One region of the Kitasatospora sp. NPDC056076 genome, then DNA from elsewhere that is predicted to be linked to it. Evidence: riboswitches for the same ligand, from Rfam matches in the RefSeq annotation. Region 1 holds a riboswitch; each other region holds the start of a gene.
What was found. A riboswitch is a leader RNA that binds a small molecule or an ion and turns the genes downstream of it on or off. The one in region 1 is predicted to bind cyclic di-AMP.

Region 1 (7,071 bases):
CTCGGCCGCCGCCAACAGCCGGCCCACCCCCTCGTCCAGGTCCCGGCCCGGCACCTCCACCAGGCCGTCGCTGAACAGCAGCAGCGAATCCCCGTACGCCAGCCGCCCCGACACCCCCGGGTACGGCGCCCCCGGCACCAGCCCCAGCGCCGGACCGCCGTGCTCCGACGGCACCCAGCCCGCCCGGCGGCAGAACCGCACCGGCGGCGGATGGCCCGCGTTGAACAGGCGGTAGCGGCCCGTCGCCGGGTGCAGCGCCAGGTGCACGGCCGTGGCGAAGTCGTCCTCCCAGCCCATCCGCACCAGGTGGTCGTTGGCCGCCGGCAGGAACGCCTCCGGCGGCACCCGGCCCAGCAGCATCGCGAACGCCCCCGACAGGTGCGTCGACCGGGCCGCCGCCCGACTGCCCTTGCCCGACACGTCCACCAGGACCAGCTCCAGCAGGTCCTCCTCCGGCCGGTGGGCGCACAGCAGGAAGTCCCCGGAGAACGACGTGCCGCCCGCCGGGGCCAGCGCACTGTCGAAGTGCCAGTCCAGCAGCCGCTCCGGCAGCCGGGCCAGGGCCCGGTTGTGCTCCGCCAGCTCCAGCAGCATCGAATCGCCCTGGGTGCCGCGCAGCCCCAGCCGGTCCCGGAACCGGTTCGCGGTCAGCACCGTCGCCCCCGTCGCCGCCACCACCAGCGTCACCCCCAGCCGCACCCCGTGCGGGTCCTGCACCACCGCCCCCAGCAGACCGCCCGCCAGCGCCGCGCACACCAGCACCCGCAACTGCCCGCGCCGCAGCACCAACCCGCCACCCACCACCGGCAGCACCAGCGCCGACGGCGGCCACCCGTACGGCAACAGGACCGGCAGCACCCCCAGCACCACCGTCACCCCGAGCAGCACCCCCAGCGCCACCCGCCCGGCCCGGACGTCCCCGTCCAGCACCCGGCCGTACCACCGCCGCACCCTCGCTATCAGTGCGGGCACCCGGAACCTCCGCGAAGGCGTGGGCGGTCCCCTGTCGTGACCACCAGTCAGCCCGGCCACACTAACCCCTCCCCTCCCACCCCCCTCAGCGCAGTTCCCACTCCCACCCGCCCCCGCCTGCCGCCCCGCAACCCTCCTCCCCCGAGGTGCCCACTGCTGCGCTCCACCCGTCTCCACCAAGCCCGTTCCGGCCCCACGCGCACCAGAAGTCGGCCCACCCGACTTCCGGTGCGCACCTGAGCGCCGGCCGCCGACACTGCTGCGGTTCCTTACGGCGATGCCCTCGCCCCAGCGGCTCGACAACCAGGCGACCCGCTGTCGCCAGAAGTCGGCCCGCCCGACTTCTGGCGCGCCGCTTCTTGCCGCCGCCTCTCGGCTGCCCGTCACCCGGCAAAGCCCGCAGCTCCGTGCTCCCTCCGCCGCTTCCTGCGCACAGCCCCTGCCTCTCGGAGAGATCGGCCTCCTCGCCGAGGCGTCCGCCTGATCCTGCCGATCGGTAGAGCCGCGCCTTTCGGCTGCCCCGGTCGTCCCCGCCGGGCTCCTTCTCGACCGGCCTCGCACGAGAAGTCGATAGGGCCGACTTCTGGCGCGCCCACCAATGCCGCAGCACTTCTCCGCCCCCGAGGCCCGCGGCGGGTCGCCCTGTAGGCCCCTGCCTACGAGGTGCTGCGCAGGAGTCAGCCTGTTCACCCCCGGCCGCGCCGGCCCAGCCGGCAACTTCGCCTCGCCAGGAGTCGGCCAGGTCGACTTCCTGTGCGCTTCCCCGGCCCAGCTGGCAGCTTCGCGCCACTGGAAGTCGGCCAGCTCGCCTTCCAATGTGTGGCCCAGGCTCTGCCCCGGGGGGCTTCTGCGGTGGGGTTCCGTGGGGGCGGCAAGCGCAGGAAGTCGGCCCGCCCGACTTCTGGCGCGCCCGCCGACGCCGCCGCGTTCCCCTGTGGCCCGAGGCGCGCGTGGCCGTTCGCCTGGTAGGCCCCTGTCTACGTGGTGTTGCGCAGGAAGTCGGCCAGGTCGACTTCCTGCGCACTACTCCGGCCCCGCGGGTTGGTCGATGGGCCGGCGGCCGTTGCCCGCTCAGGTCGACCGATCCGCAGCCCGCGCCGCTGGAAGTCGGCCGGGCCGACTTCCAGCGCGCGGTCCGGGCTCCGCTCCGGCGGGCTTCTGCGGTGCGGTTTCGCGGGGTTGCGGTCGCGAGAAGTCGGCCGACCGGCAGCCCCGCCGCACCAGAAGTCGGCCGGGCCGACTTCCTGCGCCGCTCAGGTGCTGTGCGGGTGGGGGTGGGCCCGGGGTGGTCAGGCGGGGGTGGCGGTGCCGGGCCAGGTGTGGAGGGCGGTGGTGAGGGTGGTGATGAGGCGGTCGTGGGTGGTGGTGAGGTCCTCGGCGAGTTGGAAGGCGCCGGCGATGGAGAGGGAGGCGAAGCCGTGGGCGAGGGAGCGGACGGTGCGGGCGGCGTGGATGGCTTCGGGGCCGTCGAGGCCGTAGCCGCGGAGGACGGCGATGATGACGCCGACGAGCCGGGTGGCGGCGCGGGTGAGGTCGTCGTCGGGCTGGGGTGCCTGGGGGAGGGCGGCGTAGCGGTGGGGGTGCGCGGTGGCGTAGGCCTGGTAGGCGCGCAGGACGGCGGTGACGGCGTCGTCCCCGCTGCGGCCGACGGCGGCGTCCGCGAGCCGGTCGGCGAGCTCCTCGGTGACCCGGACGGCGATGAGGCGCCGCAGTTCGCCGAGTCCGCCGCTGACGTGCTTGTACAGCGAGGGGGTGGCGACGCCGGCCCGGGTGGCGACGGAGGCGAGGGTGAGGGCTTCACCGCCCTGGTCGTCGATGAGGGCGAGGGCGTGGTCGACGACCTGGTCGGGGGTCAGTCCTACGCGGGGCATGGCTTCGTTTCTCCGTACGGGCGGGGGGTTCAGGCGAGTTCGGCGAGGAAGGGCAGCAGGGCGTCGGCGACGGCCTGCGGGTTGTCGGCCATCGGGTAGTGCCCGGACCCGTCGATCATCACCTTGCGGGCGCCGAGCTTCTCGGCCTGGAGGTCGGCGACGGCCTCGGGCTTCGGGAAGTCGGGGTCCTTGCTGCCCATGAGGACGAGGGCCGGGCAGCGGACGGCCGCGCACCAGCCGACGGGTGCGGAGTCGCCGGTGACGTGGCCGCGGGTGGCGGTGCGCCGGCCGGGGGTGCGCAGGGCGGCGACGAGTCCGTCGACGTAGCCGTCGAGGTCGGCGGGGCGGGGGCCGGGGTAGGCCATCTTGCGCAGGTAGAAGCCCCAGACGCCGGGCCACCGGACCATGGCGGCGCCCATGACGACCATGACGCCCTGCATGAGGGCGTTGGCCCGGTGTTCGACGAAGGCGTCGATCAGGGCGATCCCGGCGACCCGCTGGGGTGCGTCGCCGGCGACCTTGACGACCGTCGCCCCGGTGTAGGACTGCCCGACCAGGACGGCCCGTTCGATGCCGAGGTGGTCGAGCAGGGCGAGGACGTCGGTGGCGACGGCGGCGGGGCCGTAGTCGTCCCAGACGATCGAGGAGTCGCCGAAGCCGCGCAGGTCCATGGTGACGACCCGGTGGCCGGCGGCGGTGAGCAGCGGGTGCAGGTGCCGGTAGGCGCGGCGGGAGTCGAGCATTCCGGGGAGGAGGACGACGGGGGTGCCGTCGCCCTGCCGGGTGTCGTCGTAGGCGAGGCGGCCGCCGGGGACGTCGAGGTACTGGGTGCTCGGGGTGCTGGTGCCGTTCATGGTGGCCTCCGCCGACTCGCTCGTTTCTGCCTGTAGCCATAAAGCTAAGGCTAATAGCCTTAGCCGTCAAGCGTCCGGCCGGTACCGGGGGCGCTCTTCCGTTCACGCCCCCTCGACCCGGAAGGGGTCGTGCTCGCTGAGCAGCTTCTCCAGCCGGGCCTGGTCGACCCGGGCGACGGTGTCCGAGGACTCCTGCCGGTCCCGGACCACCTTGGCCAGCGTGAACGAGGAGGTGACGGTGTAGAGGAGGCCGATCCCGAGGAAGGCCCGGGTCCAGCCGCCGACCGGCAGGTAGGCGATCCCGGCGGCGAGGGCGGTGCCGGAGAGGGCGAAGGAGAGGACGGCCTGGACGAAGTACGCGGCCGTGGTCCGTGACTGCATCGGTGTGCTCATGGCGCCAGGATGCGGCGGGGCGGCCGGGTCGCACATGAGTAGGAGTACTCAGATGGACCGGGTGGCTGAGGGGTCGTTCGTTGACGTCCGATCACCTGTTCCCCAGCGGCCCCGAGCGGATGGCTTGGAATCGGAGCGTCCTAGGATTAACGTCTGATAACGCAGCGCGGTCGTCAATGCCGTACCCAGACGGCACCGTGCGCCGTCGCCTAATCCCACCGACCGGCCTCCGGGCAGGTCAGGGAGCCGGGGAACCACGTTCCTTGGGGTGAATCGGCGGGGCTCCGGCCCGGCCGTAGGAGACCTTCCTGCTCCGAACCCGTCAGCTAACCCGGTAGGCGCGAAGGAAGGAAAGGAGCGCGCCTCCGTGGCGTCGACGCACACCCCGGCACACCCGGCCGGCCCCGCAGCCGGTACCCAGCTCCTCGACCACCCCGGCCCGCACGGCGCCGAGCCCCGCGACGGCGGGTCCGCCGGACCGGCCGAGCCGTTCGCCCCGGAGGCCGAGGCCAACCGCCACCGGATGCCGCGTCAGACCCGCGGCGCCTCCCCGCTGCTCGGCGTCACCGCCGTCGCCGCCACCCTGGGCGCCACCGGCTTCGCCTCCGCGACCCCGGCCGCCGCGCCCGCCGTCGAGGCCCCGGACGAGACGGTCGCCCTGGCCGCCGACCCAGGCCTCGCGCTCGCCGCCCGGATCCAGCAGCAGGCCGACAGCCAGCGCACCGCCGCCGAGGAGGGCGCCCGGGTCCAGGCCGCCCAGGAGGCCGAGGCCAAGGCCGCCGCCAAGGAGGCGGAGGCCAAGCGTGCCGCCGAGGAGGCCGAGCGGGCCAAGGCCGCCGCCCTCACCCTGCCGGTGAAGGACTACGACCTCTCCGCCCACTACGGCCAGAGCGCCCGCTACTGGGCCCACCTGCACACCGGCCTGGACTTCGCGGCCGACACCGGCACCGCGGTCTACGCCGTCGGCCAGGGCACCGTCACCTCGGCCGGCTGGTCCGGCTCGTACGGCTACCGGATCGTCGAGACCCTGCCCGACGGCACCGAGATCTGGTACTGCCACCTCTCCTCGATCATCAAGGGCTCCGGCAAGGTCACCGCCGGCCAGCAGATCGGCAAGGTCGGCGCGACCGGCAACGTCACCGGCCCGCACCTGCACCTGGAGGTCCGCCCCGGCGGCGGCGCCCCGGTCGACCCGGAGACCTGGCTCCAGCAGCGCGGCCTCACCCCGTAGGACCGACGGACGTGGCAGGGCCCCGGCGGCGCACGCCCGGGGCCCTGCCACGTCGGCTCACTGCTGCTCCTGCTCCTGAGGCTCCTCCGACCCCTCCGGCTGCTCCTGCTCCTCCGCGGGCAGCTGCGCCAGGTAGGCGTCGATCTCGGCCGCCCCCGGCTCCGGCGCGAGCTCCGGGAACTCCTCCACCAGCAGGCGCGGCAGTCCGGGCACCGTCCATTCGCCGAGCAGGTCGAGCGCCGCCTCGGCCGCCGCCGCCTCGAACTCCTCGAAGCCACCGGTCAGTTCGTCCGGCATCGGGCGCCCCAGCGCGTTCAGCTCGGCCAGGTTGCGGTAGCTGCGCCGCATCAGGCCCTGCTCCAGCAGCAGCCGCGCGCCGTCGGTGGCCATGCCGACGGACAGCACCCGGCCCGGCCCCCAGCCCTGCTCGTCCGGTTCGTCCAGCCAGCCGGTCGTCGTCAGCGCCTCGTACCCGGCCAGCCGCTGCTCCTCGTCGAGCGCGGCGAAGCCCGCCAGCCAGTCCCGGACGGCCGCCGGGTCCGTCACGTCCACCCCGTGGGCGTGCAGCAGCACCGCGTACAGCCGGGGCCAGGTCACCAGGTCGGCGCGGTGCAGCAGCCCGGCCGCGACCTCGCCCTGCCACTCGGCCTCGGCGTGCAGCCGCTCCTGGCGCTTGGCGTTGAGCCGCTTCGCGGCCCGCTGGTGGTCGACCAGCAGCCGTACGGCTTCGCCGTAGGCGAGCGGGTCCTGCTCCGGCGCGGGTTGGACGTAGAGGTGGAGCCGCTCGTACAGCAGGTGCTCCACCTCGTCGGAGGTGAGTTCGGGCCAGCCGTCGTGCATCCTGCCCCCGCCCAGCTCCAGCAGCGCCAGCACCGCGCGCAGCGGCGCTTCGGCCACCGGCGCGCGGTCCTGGCCGGCCGCCCAGGCGAGCAGGTCGGCGGCCCTGGTGCGCGGGGCGAGCCGCAGGTCTTCGTCGTTCATGTTCCGAACGGTAGCCGCCGGACGCGGGTAGGGTCGGCAGCCATGGTCCCCGTACGCCTCACCGGCCCCAGACTCGCCCTCCGCGAGTACCGCCACACCCCGGAGGAAGTGGACGCGCTGCACGCGCTGTACGGCGACCCGGAGGTGACCCGCTACCTCCCCTTCGAGCCGCGCGACCGCGAGACCTGCGCCGACCAGATCGAGCTCTACCTGGAGGAGGCGATGGCCGAGGAGCGGGGCGTCTACCGGCTCGCCGTCGTCCGGCGCGAGGACGCCGGGGACACCGGGGACCCGGAGGACGCGCTGCCGGTCGCGCACGCCGCCCTCACCCTCGGCGAGTACCGCTCGGCCCGCCTCGGCTACGTGCTGAGCCGCCCGGTGTGGGGCCGCGGCTACGCGGGCGAGATCACCGGACTGCTCTGCGAGCTCTCCTTCGGGGCGCTCGGCCTGCACCGGCTGGCCGCCCGGGTCGACGTGGAGAACACGGCCTCGGCCAAGGTGCTCACCCGACTCGGCTTCCGGCTGGAGGGGCACGTCCGGCACGACCTGTACAAGGGCGGCGCCTGGCGCGACTCGTACCGCTACGCGCTGCTCGCCGACGAGTGGTCCGGCCCGCCCGCGCCGCGCCCGGGAGCCGGGCAGGGGCGCGAGGCCGGGCAGGGGGGTTAACCCCACCCCCGATCCGCCGGTCGGCCCGATACCCACCGGGCCCCGCCTCGGCCAGACTTGACCACGTCAGCGAGTACGGAAGACCACGACAACGAGGGGC
Region 2 (7,071 bases), on a different contig from region 1:
GTCACCGGCCCCGGCTCCCCGCAGGACCTCGGCGCCCGCTGCATGCGCGAACTCACGGCGGGGCTGCGCCTGTGGGATCGGCCGGCGGGGGAGTGGCGACCCAGCGGTGAGCGGATGACAGCGGACGGATGACAGCAGCCGGATGACGGATAACAGATAGCGGCGAACAGATGACAGAGAACAACTTTCGAAATCTGTTATCTGTTATCCGTTCGCTGTCATCTGTTATCTGAAAGTTGAAATCTGTCATCTGTTCGCCGCTTGCCCACAGCCCCCGATCAGCTTCCTCCCAGCTCCCGCTAGGGTTGGTGCGCGCGCCCCGGTGGGGGAACCGGGGTGACCTCCTCGGATGTCCCTGAGTGGAGGGGGCGGGAGTTCGAGGCGTGGGAGCAACTGGAACATGGGTCTGACGAGCCACAAGGTGCTGGCACTGGCCGTGCTGATGGCGGTCGTGGTGATGGTCGGCACGGTCTGGCTCTGGCCCAGACTCGCCCGGAAGAGCTGGCAGGCGGTGCTCGGCCGCATCGGCGCGCTGCTCGCGACTCAGCTGGCGGTGCTCGCCGCGCTCGGGCTGGTGGCAAACAACTACTTCGCCTTCTACAGCAGTTGGGACGACCTGATGGGCACGGGCAGCACCGGCCCGGTCGTCATCCACAACAAGGCGGACGCCTCCGGCCGACTGCTGGTCGAGACCATAGGCCAGGCGTCGGTCAAGGGCGGCGGCGCGATGGGCCGTGAGCCCAGCCAGTCCGGCGAGATCCGCAAGGTCCGGATCGACGGCAAGGAGAGCCGGCTGTCGACCGAGGGCTTCGTCTACCTGCCGCCGCAGTACTTCCAGCCCGAGTACGCGCAGAAGCAGTTCCCGGCCGTGATCGTCAGCACCGGATTCCCAGGAATCGCCGAGAACCTGATCACCCGCTTCAACTACCCGGGCGCCGCGCTCAAGCTGCTGCAGGAGGGCCGGATGCAGCCGACCGTCATGGTCCTGATGCGTCCCTCGCCCGCCCTGCCGCAGGACACCGAGTGCGAGGACATCCCGGGCGGCGCCCAGTCCGACACGTACTTCACCAAGGACGTCCCGTCGGCGATCCAGGCCAGCTACCGGGTCTCGGCCGACCCCCGGGCCTGGGCCTTCATGGGCAACTCCACCGGCGGCTACTGCGCGCTCAAGCTGGCCATGCGCCACCCGGACGTCTTCCCGACCGCCGTGTCCCTGTCCGGGTACTACGAGGCGGCCGACGACCCGACCACCGGCGACCTCTTCGGCGGCAGCAAGCAGCGCCGCGACGAGGCCGACCTGATGTGGCGGTTGAAGAACCTGCCGCAGCCGGACGTCTCCGTGCTGCTGGCCGGCACCAAGAAGGGCGACGGCAACTACAAGCACGACACCGAGGCGTTCATCGACGCCGCGAGGAGCCCGATGAAGGTCTCCTACAGCATGCTCGAGAACGGCGGCCACAACTTCGAGACCTGGAGCGCCCTGCTGCCGTCCTCGCTGGAGTGGCTGTCCCAGCACCTCAAGGTCCCGAACCAGCCGGGCCACCCGGGCCAGACCGTCTGACGGCGCCGCCCGCGGAACGCACCGAACCCCCGGAAGCCTCGGCTCCCGGGGGTTCGGTGCGTTCCGGCGCCGGTCAGGCGACCCGTTCCAGCGTCCCGGTGTGCAGCTGGCCGACCCGGCCGCCCTCGCCCTCGAAGGTCCAGAAGGCCCGTACGGTCAGCGCGTTGAGGTCCATCACGTGACTGACGGTGATCCCGCTCTGTTCCGTCCAGCTGATGAAGTAGATCTCCGGCGCGACCTCGGCGACGTGCAGTCGCACGTCCTCCCACTGGCCCGCCGACTCACCGAGGCCCTCCCAGCGCAGCCGGGTGCCGTCGGCCGAGTAGGAGTTGCGGAAGGCCGCGCCGTTGTCGGCCCGGAAGACGTAGGTACGGCCGGCGAAGGCGGGCAGGGGCGCGGTCATGGTGGGGCGGAACCTCTTCTCTGGAACGGGGGACGGGTCGTACGGCTCCGGCCGGTGCTCTTGTGCACCGCGGAAAATCCCAGGGCTCCAATTTATCCGATGGGGCGGACTCGGGCGGCTCCACGCCACGGCGGTCACGCACGGTCCGCCACCGCGGCACCGCGCACCGTGTGTGACCGGCAGCCCGGGGGGCCCAGCGGGGCCGCGGGTTGGCGTCGGCTCCATTGATCAACTCGGCCGCCACGCAGCGTCGTTGATCGACACCACTGTGAGCTGCGCGACAACCGGCCCCATGAGGTTGTCCGTCCACGGACGGCCTGCCTAGCCTGCAGTCGTCGTCCGCTGTCGCGGACCCCGCCGCCGGGACGCCGAGTCCCGTCCACCCGCCGGCGAGTACCCGAGCACCACAGCGGACGGGAGCGGGGGAACCAAGGTCAGCGCCCGGCCCGTACGCACCAGCGTGCGGGGCGTGGCTAGGGGTGAAGCCGCTCCACAGGCGGCCGGGCAACTGCAGCCCGAATCCGACAGCTCACCTCGCAGGCGTGGCAGAGGACCCCCATGCACCAGCCTGCCCGGCGCCGTCGCGCGCCCCGCCACGCCCGTCCGTCCCGCCGCGGCCGCAACGCCGCCCTCGCCACGACCGGGGCGCTCGCCATCACCGGCGCCGGCCTGCTCGGTCTGCCGTCCGTCTCCGGCGCCCAGGCCGCCACCGGCCCGACCGTCACCCAGGACCGGCTCGCCCCGGCCACCATGGTCGCCGGCAGGGCCGGCACCGCCTCGCTGGCCCTGCACTCCTCGTCCTGCTTCACCGCCAAGACCGTCGGCGTCGGCGTCCGTGACGCGCGCGGCACCAACCTGGACTTCCCGGGCAACGCGAGCAACGTGCAGATCTGCCCCGGCGGACTCACCTACACCAGCGCCGCCCGCACCCTGGCCGCCGGGACGTACACCCAGTTCGGCTTCTGGCAGGACCTCGGCGGCGCCTGGCACAACCTGCCCTCGCAGCAGCTGGTGGTCTCGGCCACGGGTACGCCCACGCCGGCCCCGTCCCCGACGGCGACCCCGACGGCGAAGCCCACCGCGACTCCGACCGCGACCGCGAGCCCGACGGCGAAGCCCACCGCGACCGCGTCCCCCACCGCGAGCCCGACCGCGACGCCGACCGCGACGCCGACCCCCACCGCCACGGCCACCCCGACGACCCCGGCGCCGTCCTCCCTGATCGCCGGCAAGTCGCTGACCTGGTCCGACGAGTTCAACAGCCCGATCAACTGGGGCCAGCGCTGGGTCGGCGACAAGAGCACCTCGTACAAGTACGGGAACCACAACCCGGACGACAACAAGCTCGACTGGCTGAACAAGAACAACGTCACCGTCGCGAACGGCGTCGCCACCTTCACCGCCACCCCGGGCGGGCCGACGCTGGAGAACGGCAAGCAGTCCTGGAACACCGGCTTCCTGACCACCGAGGGCTCCGCCGAGGGCTTCCAGGTCAAGACCGGCGACTACGCCGAGACCCGGGTCAAGCTGCCCGCCGGCACCGGCGCCTGGCCCGCCCTGTGGACCTGGAAGAACGGCAACGGGGAGATCGACTCCTTCGAGTACCACCCCGACAACCCGAACCTGCTGGAGCTGACCAACCACGTCAACCCCGGCAACCCCGACTACTACACCGACGCGGGCGCCATCGGCACCGACCAGTGGGTGACCATCGGCACCTACTACGGCGCCAACTCGGTGGACTGGTACGTCAACGGCGTCAAGGTGTTCTCGGACGGCAAGGGCGTCGGAGCCAACTTCTCGGCGTACCTGATCCTCAACCTCTCGGTGAGCGCCGGCAAGTACCACCCGGCGCCGCAGGGGAACGCCCCGATCACCATGGCCGCCGACTACGTCCGCGTCTACCGGTAACCACGTCTACCGGTAACCACGAGCCCGCCCCATCGGTCAACGGAGGTCCGGCAGCCGCTCGCCGGACGGCCGGTGACCGGTGGGGCGATCCGGTCCGTCAGTCGCCCGCCGTCTCGACGACCCTGATGTCGAACTCCTCCCGGTGGCCCCTGCCGCCCGGGTCGTCCGCGCTGCGCACCTCGACCGAGCCGCCCTCCAGAACCCCGAGCGGCAGGTTGTCGGAGAGCCGGACCGGGACGAGGGCGGTCACGCTGCGCCCGTCCGGCAGCCCGGGACCGAACACGCAGCGCACCTGCCTGCCGCGCGAGACGACCGCACAGTCCTCGGGGTAGTACGGGCCCTCCGGGGTCACCCCGTCCGGCAGGGTGACCGTGATCGTGAGCGGTGAGGCGGTGGTGTCCGGGCCGAGATTGGCCACGAAGGCGTGGATGGTGGTGGCGCCGCCGGGCGGGGCCGGATCCGGGTCGATCCGGACCACCTCCAGGTGGGAGCGGGACGTCTTGGCGACCACGGCGGGCAGAGTGGACGCCTCGGGCGCCCCCGGCGCGACGGTCCCCAGATCCGGACGCGGCACCGGGTGCCGCACCGCCCAGGAGGGCCCGGCGGCCAGCGCGGCCACCGCGCAGCCCGCCGTCACCGCCGCCAGCAATCCGGCCCGGCCGAACCTCCTGCGCCCCGCGCCGCCCCGTACTCCGTGCTGCTCCACGCCGCTCACCCTGTTCCCGTGCTCCGGCGGCCCGCACCGTCGCGGGCCGCGTCCGCACCAGGGTGTCCGAGCCGCCGCCGCGAGGGCGCCGCAACTCGCCCACCGCCACTCGAACGGCGGGGGCACCGGTCATGGCCCGATCGCTCTTGCCGGTCAAGGCGGTTGACGGAGCGTCAGGGTGCCAGGACCTGCCCCAGCCGGGCCGCGATCTGGTGCATCACCGGCACCAGTGCGGACGCCCCCGCCTGCTCCTCCAGCGCCCGGATCCGGGCCTCCGGGCCGGAGACGGAGAGCGCGGTGGGCGTCGGCGCGCCCGGGACGGCGAGCGCGATGCAGCGGACGCCGATCTCCTGCTCCTGGTCGTCCACCACGTACCCGCGCTCGCGCGCCTCGGCGAGCTGGTCCATCAGCTCCTGCGGGTCGGTGAGGGTGTACTCGGTGTGGGCGGGCAGCGGGTTGGGGCCCAGGACCGCGCGCGCCTCGTCCTCGGGGAGCTGGGCGAGCAGCGCCTTGCCGACGCCGGTGCAGTGCGGCTGCACCCGCCGGCCGACCTCGGTGAACATCCGCATCGAGCGCCGCGACTGCACCTGCCCGACGTACACCACCTCGCCGCCCTCCAGTACCGCGAGGTTGGCGGTCTCGCCGGTGGCCTCCATGAGTTCGGCCAGGTACGGGCGGGCCCAGCTGCCGAGCAGGCGGCCGGCGGTCTCGCCGAGCCGGATCAGCCGGGGGCCGAGGGTGTAGCGGCGGGCGGTGTCCTGGCGGACATAGCCCTGCTGGACGAGGGTACGAACCAGTCGGTGGATGGTCGGCATCGGGAGGCCGGAGCTGGTGGAGAGCTCACTGAGGGTGGCCACGCCGCCCGAGTCGGCCAGCGCCTCCAGGAGTTGGAAGGCGCGCTCGACGGACTGCACGCCGCCGCTCGCGCGGTCGGCGCCTGTCGTCGATGCTGTGTCGGGGGTCGCAACCACCGGCGTTCCCTTCGCTGTCGGGGAGGAGTAGAGTCCCGGCGACCTCTTCAACAAACCGTTGAAATTCTGTATCGCGGAAACTAGTCTCCACCTTACAGAATCGAACCCGCCGACAGGCGGGTAACGATCGAGGAAGTTCCCGAGGAAGTTCCCACCGGAGCTCCCTTCGCCAGGCTCAACCGTCTTAGGAGTGTCCTGCTCATGGCTGCAGCTCAGGGGCCCGTCGGCGCCTCCCCCGCCGCTCCGGTCGTCACTGTCGCCGGACCGCGCGTCCATCGGGCCGAGGAGGTGCTCACCCCGGAGGCGGTCGCCTTCGTCGTGGGCCTCCATCGCGCCTTCGAGGGCCGTCGACAGGAGCTCCTGGCGAGGCGGAAGAGCCGACGCGCGGAGATCGCCCGCACCGGCACGCTGGACTTCCTCCCCGAGACCGCCGACGTCCGGGCCGGCGACTGGAAGGTCGCCGAGGCGCCGCGCGCCCTCCGGGACCGCCGGGTCGAGATCACCGGGCCCACCGACCGCAAGATGGTCATCAACGCGCTCAACTCCGGGGCGAGGATCTGGCTCGCCGACTTCGAGGACGCCACCTCCCCGACCTGGGAGAACGTGGTCAGCGGCCAGGTCAACCTGATCGACGCCTTCGAGGGCCGGATCGACTTCACCAGCTCGGCCGGCAAGGCCTACGCCCTCAAGCCCGCCGCCGAACTCGCCACCGTCGTGGTCCGCCCGCGCGGCTGGCACCTGGACGAGAACCACCTGCTGGTCGACGGCGTCCCGGTGGCCGGCGCGTTCGTCGACTTCGGCCTGTACTTCTTCCACAACGCGGCCCGGCTCATCGCCAAGGGCGCCGAGGACCCCAACTCCGGCCCGTACTTCTACCTGCCGAAGACCGAGAGCCACCTCGAGGCCCGGCTCTGGAACGACGTGTTCACCCACGCCCAGGCCGAGTTGGGCATCCCGCACGGCACCGTCCGGGCCACCGTGCTGATCGAGACCATCACCGCGGCCTTCGAGATGGACGAGATCCTCTACGAGCTGCGCGACCACGCGGCCGGCCTCAACGCCGGGCGCTGGGACTACCTGTTCTCGATCGTCAAGAACTTCCGCGACGCCGGCGAGCACTACATCCTCCCGGACCGCAACAGCGTCACCATGGCCTCGCCGTTCATGGCCGCCTACACCCGGCTGCTGGTGCGGACCTGCCACCAGCGCGGCGCTCACGCGATCGGCGGGATGGCCGCGTTCATCCCCAGCCGCAGGGACCCGGAGGTCAATGCCGCCGCGCTGGAGAAGGTCAAGGCGGACAAGGACCGCGAGGCCGGCAACGGCTTCGACGGCTCCTGGGTCGCCCACCCGGACCTCGTCCCGGTCGCCCGGGCCTCCTTCGACGCGGTGCTCGGCGAGCGGCCCAACCAGAAGGACAACCCGGGCCCCGCCGAGCCGGTCACCGCCGCCGAACTGCTCGACATCGCCGGTGCCGGGGGCACCTGCACCCGGGCCGGACTGCACAACGCCGTCCAGG
Region 3 (7,071 bases), on a different contig from region 1:
ACCGTCACCGAACAGTCACCGACCGCAAGGAGTCCCGACCCCGATGTCCTCCGACAAGACCGAGATCCGCACCGACGGCGCCCCGGCCCCGGCCTGGATGTTCTCCCAGGGCGTCCGCAAGGGCCCGATCCTCCAGGTCTCCGGCCAGGGCCCGCAGGATCCGGCGACCGGCGAGTACCTCCACCACGGCGACGTGAAGGCGCAGACCCGCCGCACCCTGGAGAACGTCAAGGCCATCGTCGAGGCCGGCGGCGCCACCATCGAGGACGTGGTGATGTTCCGCGTCTACCTCACCAAGCGCGCCGACTTCCCGCTGATGAACGAGGTCTACGCCGAGTTCATCGAGGAGAACGTCAAGCCCGGCGGGGTGAAGCCGTGCCGCACCACGATCTTCGTCGAACTGCCGCAGGAGCCGATGCTGGTGGAGATCGACGCCCAGGCCGTCATCGGCTGACCACCTGACCGCCTGACCGCCCGGCGGCCTGACGGCCCGACGGCCCGACCCGCCGCCACGACACCCCGAGGGCCCGGACGCCACCAACGCGTCCGGGCCCTCGGCGCATCCCCACCCCGCCACGCCGCCGCGCCACCGCCCGCCCACTTGCCACACCTCCAGGGGGACATTAGGTTAGCCTCACCTAACCAACAGGAGGTCCGTTCATGAGCATCACCGCCGGTGACGCCGAGGTGCCCGAGCCCACCACCGCCGAGCGGGTCCGCAGCCTGCTCAGCGCGGCCTCCTCGCTCACCGTCCGCGCCCTCGGCGAGCACCACGACCTGGACACCCCGGTCTCCGTCCACGGCTCCCGGCTGCGCCTGCGCGCCCCGCTGGACGCCCCGCTCGTCGCGGCCCTCGCCGGCGCCACCGCCACCGACGGCCTGGCCGTCGTGCTCGACGTCACCGACGTCTCCCCCGTGGCGGTCCGCGACCGCATCCGCGGCCGGCTCACCCTGGCCGGCCGGCTGCACCTGGCCCACCTCGCCGACGACGGCCTCAGCGTCCACCTGCGGGTCGACGTCGCCCACGCCGTCCTCGCCACCCCGTACGGCACCGGCGCGCTCACCGCCGCCGACCTCTCCCTCGCCGCCCCCGACCCGCTGGCCCGTCACGAGGCCGCCCTGCTCACCCACCTGGCCGACGACCACGCCGACGCCCTCGACCTGCTCACCCGGCTGCTCGACCCGGCACTGCTCACCCACGGCCCGGCCGTCCGCCCGCTCGCCCTGGACCGCCACGGCCTGGTGCTGCGCCTGGACCACTCGCACGGCCACCGCGACGTCCGCCTGGTCTTCCCCGAGCCCGCCCGCGACACCGAGGACTTCGGCCACCGGATGCACGACCTGATGGCCGCCGCCGAACACGGCCTCCCGGCCCGCCGCACCTGACGCCGCCGCAGTCGGCGCAGTCAGCGCAGTCAGCGCGAATACGAGACGTACCCGTGGACCACGACGACCGAGCGGAAAACGGCAGCGGCCGGCCCGGCCGTACGAGAGGTTGTCCCGTACGGCCGGGCCGGCCTTGGGCGTGTCCCGCGCCCAGGTCCACCGGTGCGGCGATCACCCGGTCGAGCGGTCACCCGACATGACCATCCCGGGCGTCGATTCGCCCCGCACCAGCGGTGGTTCACACGTTCCTGCGGAAGGACCCGGAGGGTCAGAGCGCGACGCCGTGCGCCCGCAGGTAGGCGACCGGGTCGATGTCCGAGCCGTACTCGGAACCGGTACGGATCTCGAAGTGCAGGTGCGGGCCGGTCACGTTGCCGGTCGCACCGGAGAGACCGAGCTGCTGGCCGGCGGTGACGGTCTGACCGACGCTCACGCCGATCGAGGACAGGTGCGCGTACTGGGCGTACTTGCCGTCGGCGAGCTTGATCTCGACCTCGTTGCCGTAGGCGCCGTCGCTGCCGGCCTTCACCACGACACCGTTGGCGACGGCGCGCAGCGGGGTGCCGGTGGAGGCGACGAAGTCCTGGCCGGTGTGGTGGCCGGAGGCCCACATCGAGCCGGCCACGCCGTAGGCCTCGCCCAGCACGGGGTTGGCGAGCGGGGCGACGTAGCCGGAGGTGGCGGCGACCGGGGCCGCGGTCACGGCCTGGGCCGGGGCGGCGGTCTGAACCTGGGTCTGCACCTGGGCGCCGGGCTTGGCGGCCTCGGTCCGGACCTGCACCTGGGAGTCCGCGGCAGCGGAGGTGTCCTGGGTGACCGGCGCGGCGGACTTCGCCGGAGCGGCCGGCTTGGCCGGGGCGGCGGCGTGACCGGCGAGGGCCAGCTGCTGACCGGGGAAGATCAGGTTCGGGTCGGCGCCGACCACCGAGCGGTTCTGCTCGTACAGCGCGTGCCAGCCGCCCTCGACGTTCTTGGCGTCGGCGATCTTCGACAGGGTGTCACCGCTGACGACGCGGTAGCTCTGCTGGGCGGCCGGGGCGGCAGCCGGAGCGGCGGCCCCGGAAGCGGCCGGGGCGGTGGTGGCCGCCGGGGCGGTGTGCGCCTGGGCGCTCATCGCGGTCACGAGCGGCAGGACGAACGAGGCCCCGGTGACGGCGGTGGCGATGCCGATGCGGGCGGCACGGGGCAGGGCGATACGACGAGCCTGTGCAGGCATGGAATTTTCCTCTCCGACGCCTGCGAGGTGAGCTGTCGGGTTCGGGCTGGAGTTGCCCGGCCGCATGTGCGGCTTCACCCCAAGCCGGCCCTGGTGGTCCGCGCCCGAAAAGGCGCGAACTCCGGTCCGGCGACTTACCTGTGGGTCCCCCGCTCCTGCCGTACAGAGTTCGGTGCGAGCCACCGGGCAGCGGCAGGACTCGGCGTTCCACCCGGTGGATCCGTCCGGACTGGCCGGGCGGTCGCTGAACTAAAACTCATCCGTTCGGGTGAAGCAATGTCGATCTCTTGAATCGGCAACAACCCCCGCGGCCCCGTCACCCTCCGAATGATCCCTTGCACGCTCCGTGCACGATCCATTCACCCGGCGCCACTGATCCACCACCCTGCGCCGCCGGGACCACCCCCGTGCGACCGTCCGTTCACGCACCGCCACCGACCGACACACCACCCGGTGACCCTTGTCACGTACGCCCCGGCGGGCGCAGGATTCGGCCCGTGGCCACCTCTCAAGCCGGCACTCTGCGCCTGGGCACCGCGCAGGGCCGCTGGGTACTCCTCGCGACAGTGCTCGGCTCCAGCATGGCGATGCTCGACGGCACCGTCGTCAACGTCGCCCTGCCCCGGATCGGCGCCGACCTCGGCGCCTCCCTCGCCTCCCTGCAATGGACCCTGAACGCCTATCTGCTCACCCTGGCCGGCCTGATCCTGCTCGGCGGCGCCCTCGGCGACCGCTACGGACGGCGCCGGGTCTTCCTGATCGGCGTGGTCTGGTTCGCCGTCGCCTCCGCGGCCTGCGCCGCAGCGCCGACCATCCACGTGCTGATCGCCGCCCGCGCCGTCCAGGGCATCGGCGGCGCGCTGCTCACCCCGGGCTCGCTGGCCATGCTCCAGGCGGTCTTCCACCCGGACGACCGCTCGGCGGCGGTCGGCCTCTGGTCCGGCCTGGGCGGGGTGTCGGCGGCCGTCGGCCCCTTCCTCGGCGGCTGGCTGGTGGACGGCCCGGGCTGGCGCTGGATCTTCCTGCTGAACCTGCCGCTGGCTGCCGCCGTGATCGCGGTGACCTCCCGTTACGTCCCGGAGAGCCGGGACGAGTCCGCCGCCGGCCGCTTCGACGTGCCCGGCGCCCTGCTCGCCGCCCTCGCGCTCGGCGCCGTCACCTACGCGCTCACCGCCGCCGGGGAGGGACTGTCCCCCGCCGTCTGGGTCACCGGTGCGATCGGCCTGCTACTGGCCGCCGCCTTCGTGGCCGTCGAGCGGCGCACGCCCGACCCGATGCTGCCGCTCGGCCTGTTCTCCTCCCGGCTGTTCACCGCCGTGAACCTGGTCACCCTCTGCGTCTACGCGGCGTTCAGCGGGGTCTTCTTCCTGCTGGTGGTGCAGCTGCAGATCGTCTCGGGCTTCTCCCCGCTGGTCTCCGGCTTCGCCCTGGTGCCGATCACGGTGCTGATGCTGACCCTGTCCGCGCGCGCCGGGCGGCTCGGCAAGCGGATCGGCCCGCGCGTCCCGCTCACCGTCGGCCCGCTGCTGTGCGCCGCCGGGGTGCTGCTGATGCTGCGCACCGGCCCCGGCTCCTCCTACTGGGCGGACGTGCTGCCCGCGGTCGCGGTGATGGGCTCCGGGATGACGCTGCTGGTCGCCCCGCTGACCGCCACCGTGCTGGCCGCCGTCGAGGTGCGGCACGCGGGCATCGCCAGCGGCGTCAACAACGCCGCCGCCCGCGCGGCCGGGCTGCTCGCGGTCGCCGCCCTGCCGGCCCTGGCCGGACTGAGCGGCGACGCCTACCGGGTGCCCTCCGCGGTGGACTCCGCCTTCCACACCGCGATGCTGATCTGTGCCGGCCTGCTGGCCGCCGGCGGGCTGATCGCCTTCGCCACCGTCCGGGGCAATGTGCTGGCGCCGGAGGAGGAGCACCCGGTGGCCGAGCCGAACTGCGACTGGCCCTGCGCCACCACCACCCCGCCGCTCGACCCGGGCCGCCCCCGGACGCACGAGGGCCCCGCCACCGGAACGGCGGCAGGGCCCTCGCCAGAGAACTGACTCCTCGTCAGAGGATGTCGCCGGGGGCGTACTTGGCCGCCTCCGGGTAGGCCGCCGCGACGGCCTCCACCTGACGGACGACCTCGGCGACCTGCGCCCCGGCCGCACCGGTGAAGGACAGCCGGTCGGCGAGCAGCGCGTCCAGCCCGGCCCGGTCCAGCGGGATCCGCTCGTCGGCGGCGAGGCGGTCCAGCAGCTCGTTCTCCCGGGCGCCGGCGCGCATCGCCAGCGCCGAGGCGACGGCGTGCTCCTTGATGACCTCGTGGCCGGTCTCCCGGCCGACGCCCGCGCGCACCGCGCCCATCAGCACCTTGGTGGTGGCCAGGAACGGCAGGTAGCGGTCCAGCTCGGCCTCGATCACGGCCGGGAAGGCGCCGAACTCGTCCAGGACGGTGAGGAAGGTCTCCAGCAGGCCGTCGAAGGCGAAGAAGGCGTCCGGCAGCGCGACCCGGCGCACCACGGAGCAGGAGACGTCGCCCTCGTTCCACTGGTCGCCGGCCAGCTCGCCGGTCATCGACGCGTAACCGCGCAGGATGACGGCCAGGCCGTTGACGCGCTCGCAGGAGCGGGTGTTCATCTTGTGCGGCATCGCGGAGGAGCCGACCTGGCCCTCCTTGAAGCCCTCCGTGACCAGCTCGTGGCCGGCCATCAGGCGGATGGTCTTGGCCAGGCTGGACGGCGCGGCGGCCAGCTGGACGAGGGCGGTGAGCACCTCGAAGTCCAGCGAGCGCGGGTAGACCTGGCCGACGCTGGTCAGCACGTGGTCGAAGCCGAGGTGGCCGGCGACCCGGCGCTCCAGCTCGACCAGCTTCTCGGTGTCGCCGCCGAGCAGGTCCAGCATGTCCTGGGCGGTGCCGACCGGGCCCTTGATCCCGCGCAGCGGGTAGCGGGCGATCAGCTCCTCCAGGCGGCGGAAGGCGACCAGCAGCTCGTCGGTGATCGACGCGAAGCGCTTGCCCAGGGTGGTGGCCTGCGCGGCCACGTTGTGCGAACGGCCGGCCATGACCAGCTCGGAGTGCTGGGCGGACAACTTGGCCAGGCGCACCAGGACGGCGACCGTACGGTCCCGGACGTGCTCCAGGGACTGGCGGATCTGCAGCTGCTCGACGTTCTCGGTCAGGTCCCGGGACGTCATGCCCTTGTGGATCTGCTCGTGGCCGGCGAGCTCGCTGAACTCCTCGATCCGGGCCTTCACGTCGTGGCGGGTGACCCGCTCACGGGCGGCGATCGAGCCGAGGTCGACCTGGTCGACCACCCGCTCGTAGTCGGCGACGGCATTCGCGGGCACCTCGACACCGAGGTCCTGCTGGGCCTTCAGGACGGCGAGCCACAGGTGGCGCTCGAGGACCACCTTGTGCTCGGGGGACCACAGCTGGGCCAGGGTCGCCGAGGCGTACCGGGAGGCCAGGACATTGGGGATCTGGGGCTTCGCGCTCACGCTTCGCAAGCCTAACAGCCGAGGTCACGCCGAACGTCGGCGGATGGCGCGAGGCCGCACCGACCCGGTCGGCGGGCCCGACCGGCGGGCCCGGTGGCCGCCGCTACTGCGGCGCGGCGCCCGTCCGGCCGGCCAGCACCGGGAGGACCTGCCCGCAGATCGAGTGCAGGGCGATCCGCTGCTCGTCGGTCATCGCCGAGAAGGCCTGGTGGGTGCGGGCCATCTCGCCGCGGATCCGGTTGAGGATCTCCCGGCCCTCGGCCGTGATCACCACGATCTTCACCCGGCGGTCACCGGCGGCCGCCTCCCGGTTGGCCAGGCCCAGCGTCTCCAGCCGGTCCACGATCCCGGTCACGTTCGACGCGTCGCAGCCCAGTCGCCCGGCCAGCGCGCGCATCGGCACCGGCTCCTGCACCGAGCCCAGCGCCTTGGCCTGGGAGGAGGACAGCCCGTGCCGGGCCGCGGCGGCCGCGAAGTCCTGGAAGTACGCGGCACCGACGGCGGCCAACGCCTCCATCAGCTCGGCGTTGGTCGGTACGGTCGTCGTCGAGATCGAACCCATGGGGTCAGCGTACGGCCGAGTGCTTCACTAACTCAAGCTTTGACCACGGCAAACGTCGGCGAGCCGCCTCACAGTACCCCGTTCGGGGCACGAGGGGCACGAGGGACAGGAGGGGCGGAGACGCGGGAGGCGCAGCAGGGCCGGGCCCGGAACGGCGGGGTCAGAGCACCAGCTGGTCGAACAGCCGCCGCAGCTCGACCTCCGGGTCCGCGGTCAGCCCGGTGTGCACCGGCCCCGGCTGGACGACCGCGCTGCGCGGCGCCGTCAGCCAGCGGAACCGCTGCCCGGGGCTGTCCGAGGCCGCCGGACCGGCCTGCGGCCCGCCCAGGCAGACCGCCTCGATCCCCTGCAACGCCCGGCGCACCCCCTGCACGTCCGCGACCGGGTCCAGCGCCAGCAGCCGGGCCTGGTCCAGGTGGGTCCGCGCGGC

Region 2: linked by a shared signal. The riboswitch ahead of ACFC1T_RS23130 (hypothetical protein) and the one ahead of ACFC1T_RS28075 (M23 family metallopeptidase) in region 1 are both predicted to bind cyclic di-AMP.
Region 3: linked by a shared signal. The riboswitch ahead of ACFC1T_RS30380 (peptidoglycan DD-metalloendopeptidase family protein) and the one ahead of ACFC1T_RS28075 (M23 family metallopeptidase) in region 1 are both predicted to bind cyclic di-AMP.

Annotation. Positions count from the first base shown of each region.
Region 1 covers NZ_JBHJWG010000039.1:53,560-60,630, forward strand. Annotated here, with positions in the region: gene ACFC1T_RS28055 (PP2C family protein-serine/threonine phosphatase) at 1-972, opposite strand, end outside; gene ACFC1T_RS28060 (TetR/AcrR family transcriptional regulator) at 2,262-2,843, opposite strand; gene ACFC1T_RS28065 (alpha/beta fold hydrolase) at 2,873-3,697, opposite strand; gene ACFC1T_RS28070 (YiaA/YiaB family inner membrane protein) at 3,800-4,090, opposite strand; cyclic di-AMP (ydaO/yuaA leader) riboswitch at 4,287-4,445, shown strand; gene ACFC1T_RS28075 (M23 family metallopeptidase) at 4,458-5,321, shown strand; gene ACFC1T_RS28080 (hypothetical protein) at 5,379-6,302, opposite strand; gene ACFC1T_RS28085 (GNAT family N-acetyltransferase) at 6,345-6,971, shown strand.
Region 2 covers NZ_JBHJWG010000028.1:76,565-83,635, forward strand. Annotated here, with positions in the region: gene ACFC1T_RS23115 (TetR/AcrR family transcriptional regulator) at 1-132, shown strand, start outside; gene ACFC1T_RS23120 (alpha/beta hydrolase) at 401-1,561, shown strand; gene ACFC1T_RS23125 (MoaF N-terminal domain-containing protein) at 1,635-1,964, opposite strand; cyclic di-AMP (ydaO/yuaA leader) riboswitch at 2,408-2,515, shown strand; gene ACFC1T_RS23130 (hypothetical protein) at 2,523-3,875, shown strand; gene ACFC1T_RS23135 (hypothetical protein) at 3,973-4,581, opposite strand; gene ACFC1T_RS23140 (IclR family transcriptional regulator) at 4,755-5,552, opposite strand; gene aceB (malate synthase A) at 5,754-7,071, shown strand, end outside.
Region 3 covers NZ_JBHJWG010000046.1:33,297-40,367, reverse strand. Annotated here, with positions in the region: gene ACFC1T_RS30390 (RidA family protein) at 44-454, shown strand; gene ACFC1T_RS30385 (DUF2470 domain-containing protein) at 661-1,386, shown strand; gene ACFC1T_RS30380 (peptidoglycan DD-metalloendopeptidase family protein) at 1,655-2,602, opposite strand; cyclic di-AMP (ydaO/yuaA leader) riboswitch at 2,605-2,787, opposite strand; gene ACFC1T_RS30375 (MFS transporter) at 3,100-4,641, shown strand; gene purB (adenylosuccinate lyase) at 4,649-6,079, opposite strand; gene ACFC1T_RS30365 (MarR family winged helix-turn-helix transcriptional regulator) at 6,183-6,641, opposite strand; gene ACFC1T_RS30360 (DUF3037 domain-containing protein) at 6,802-7,071, opposite strand, start outside.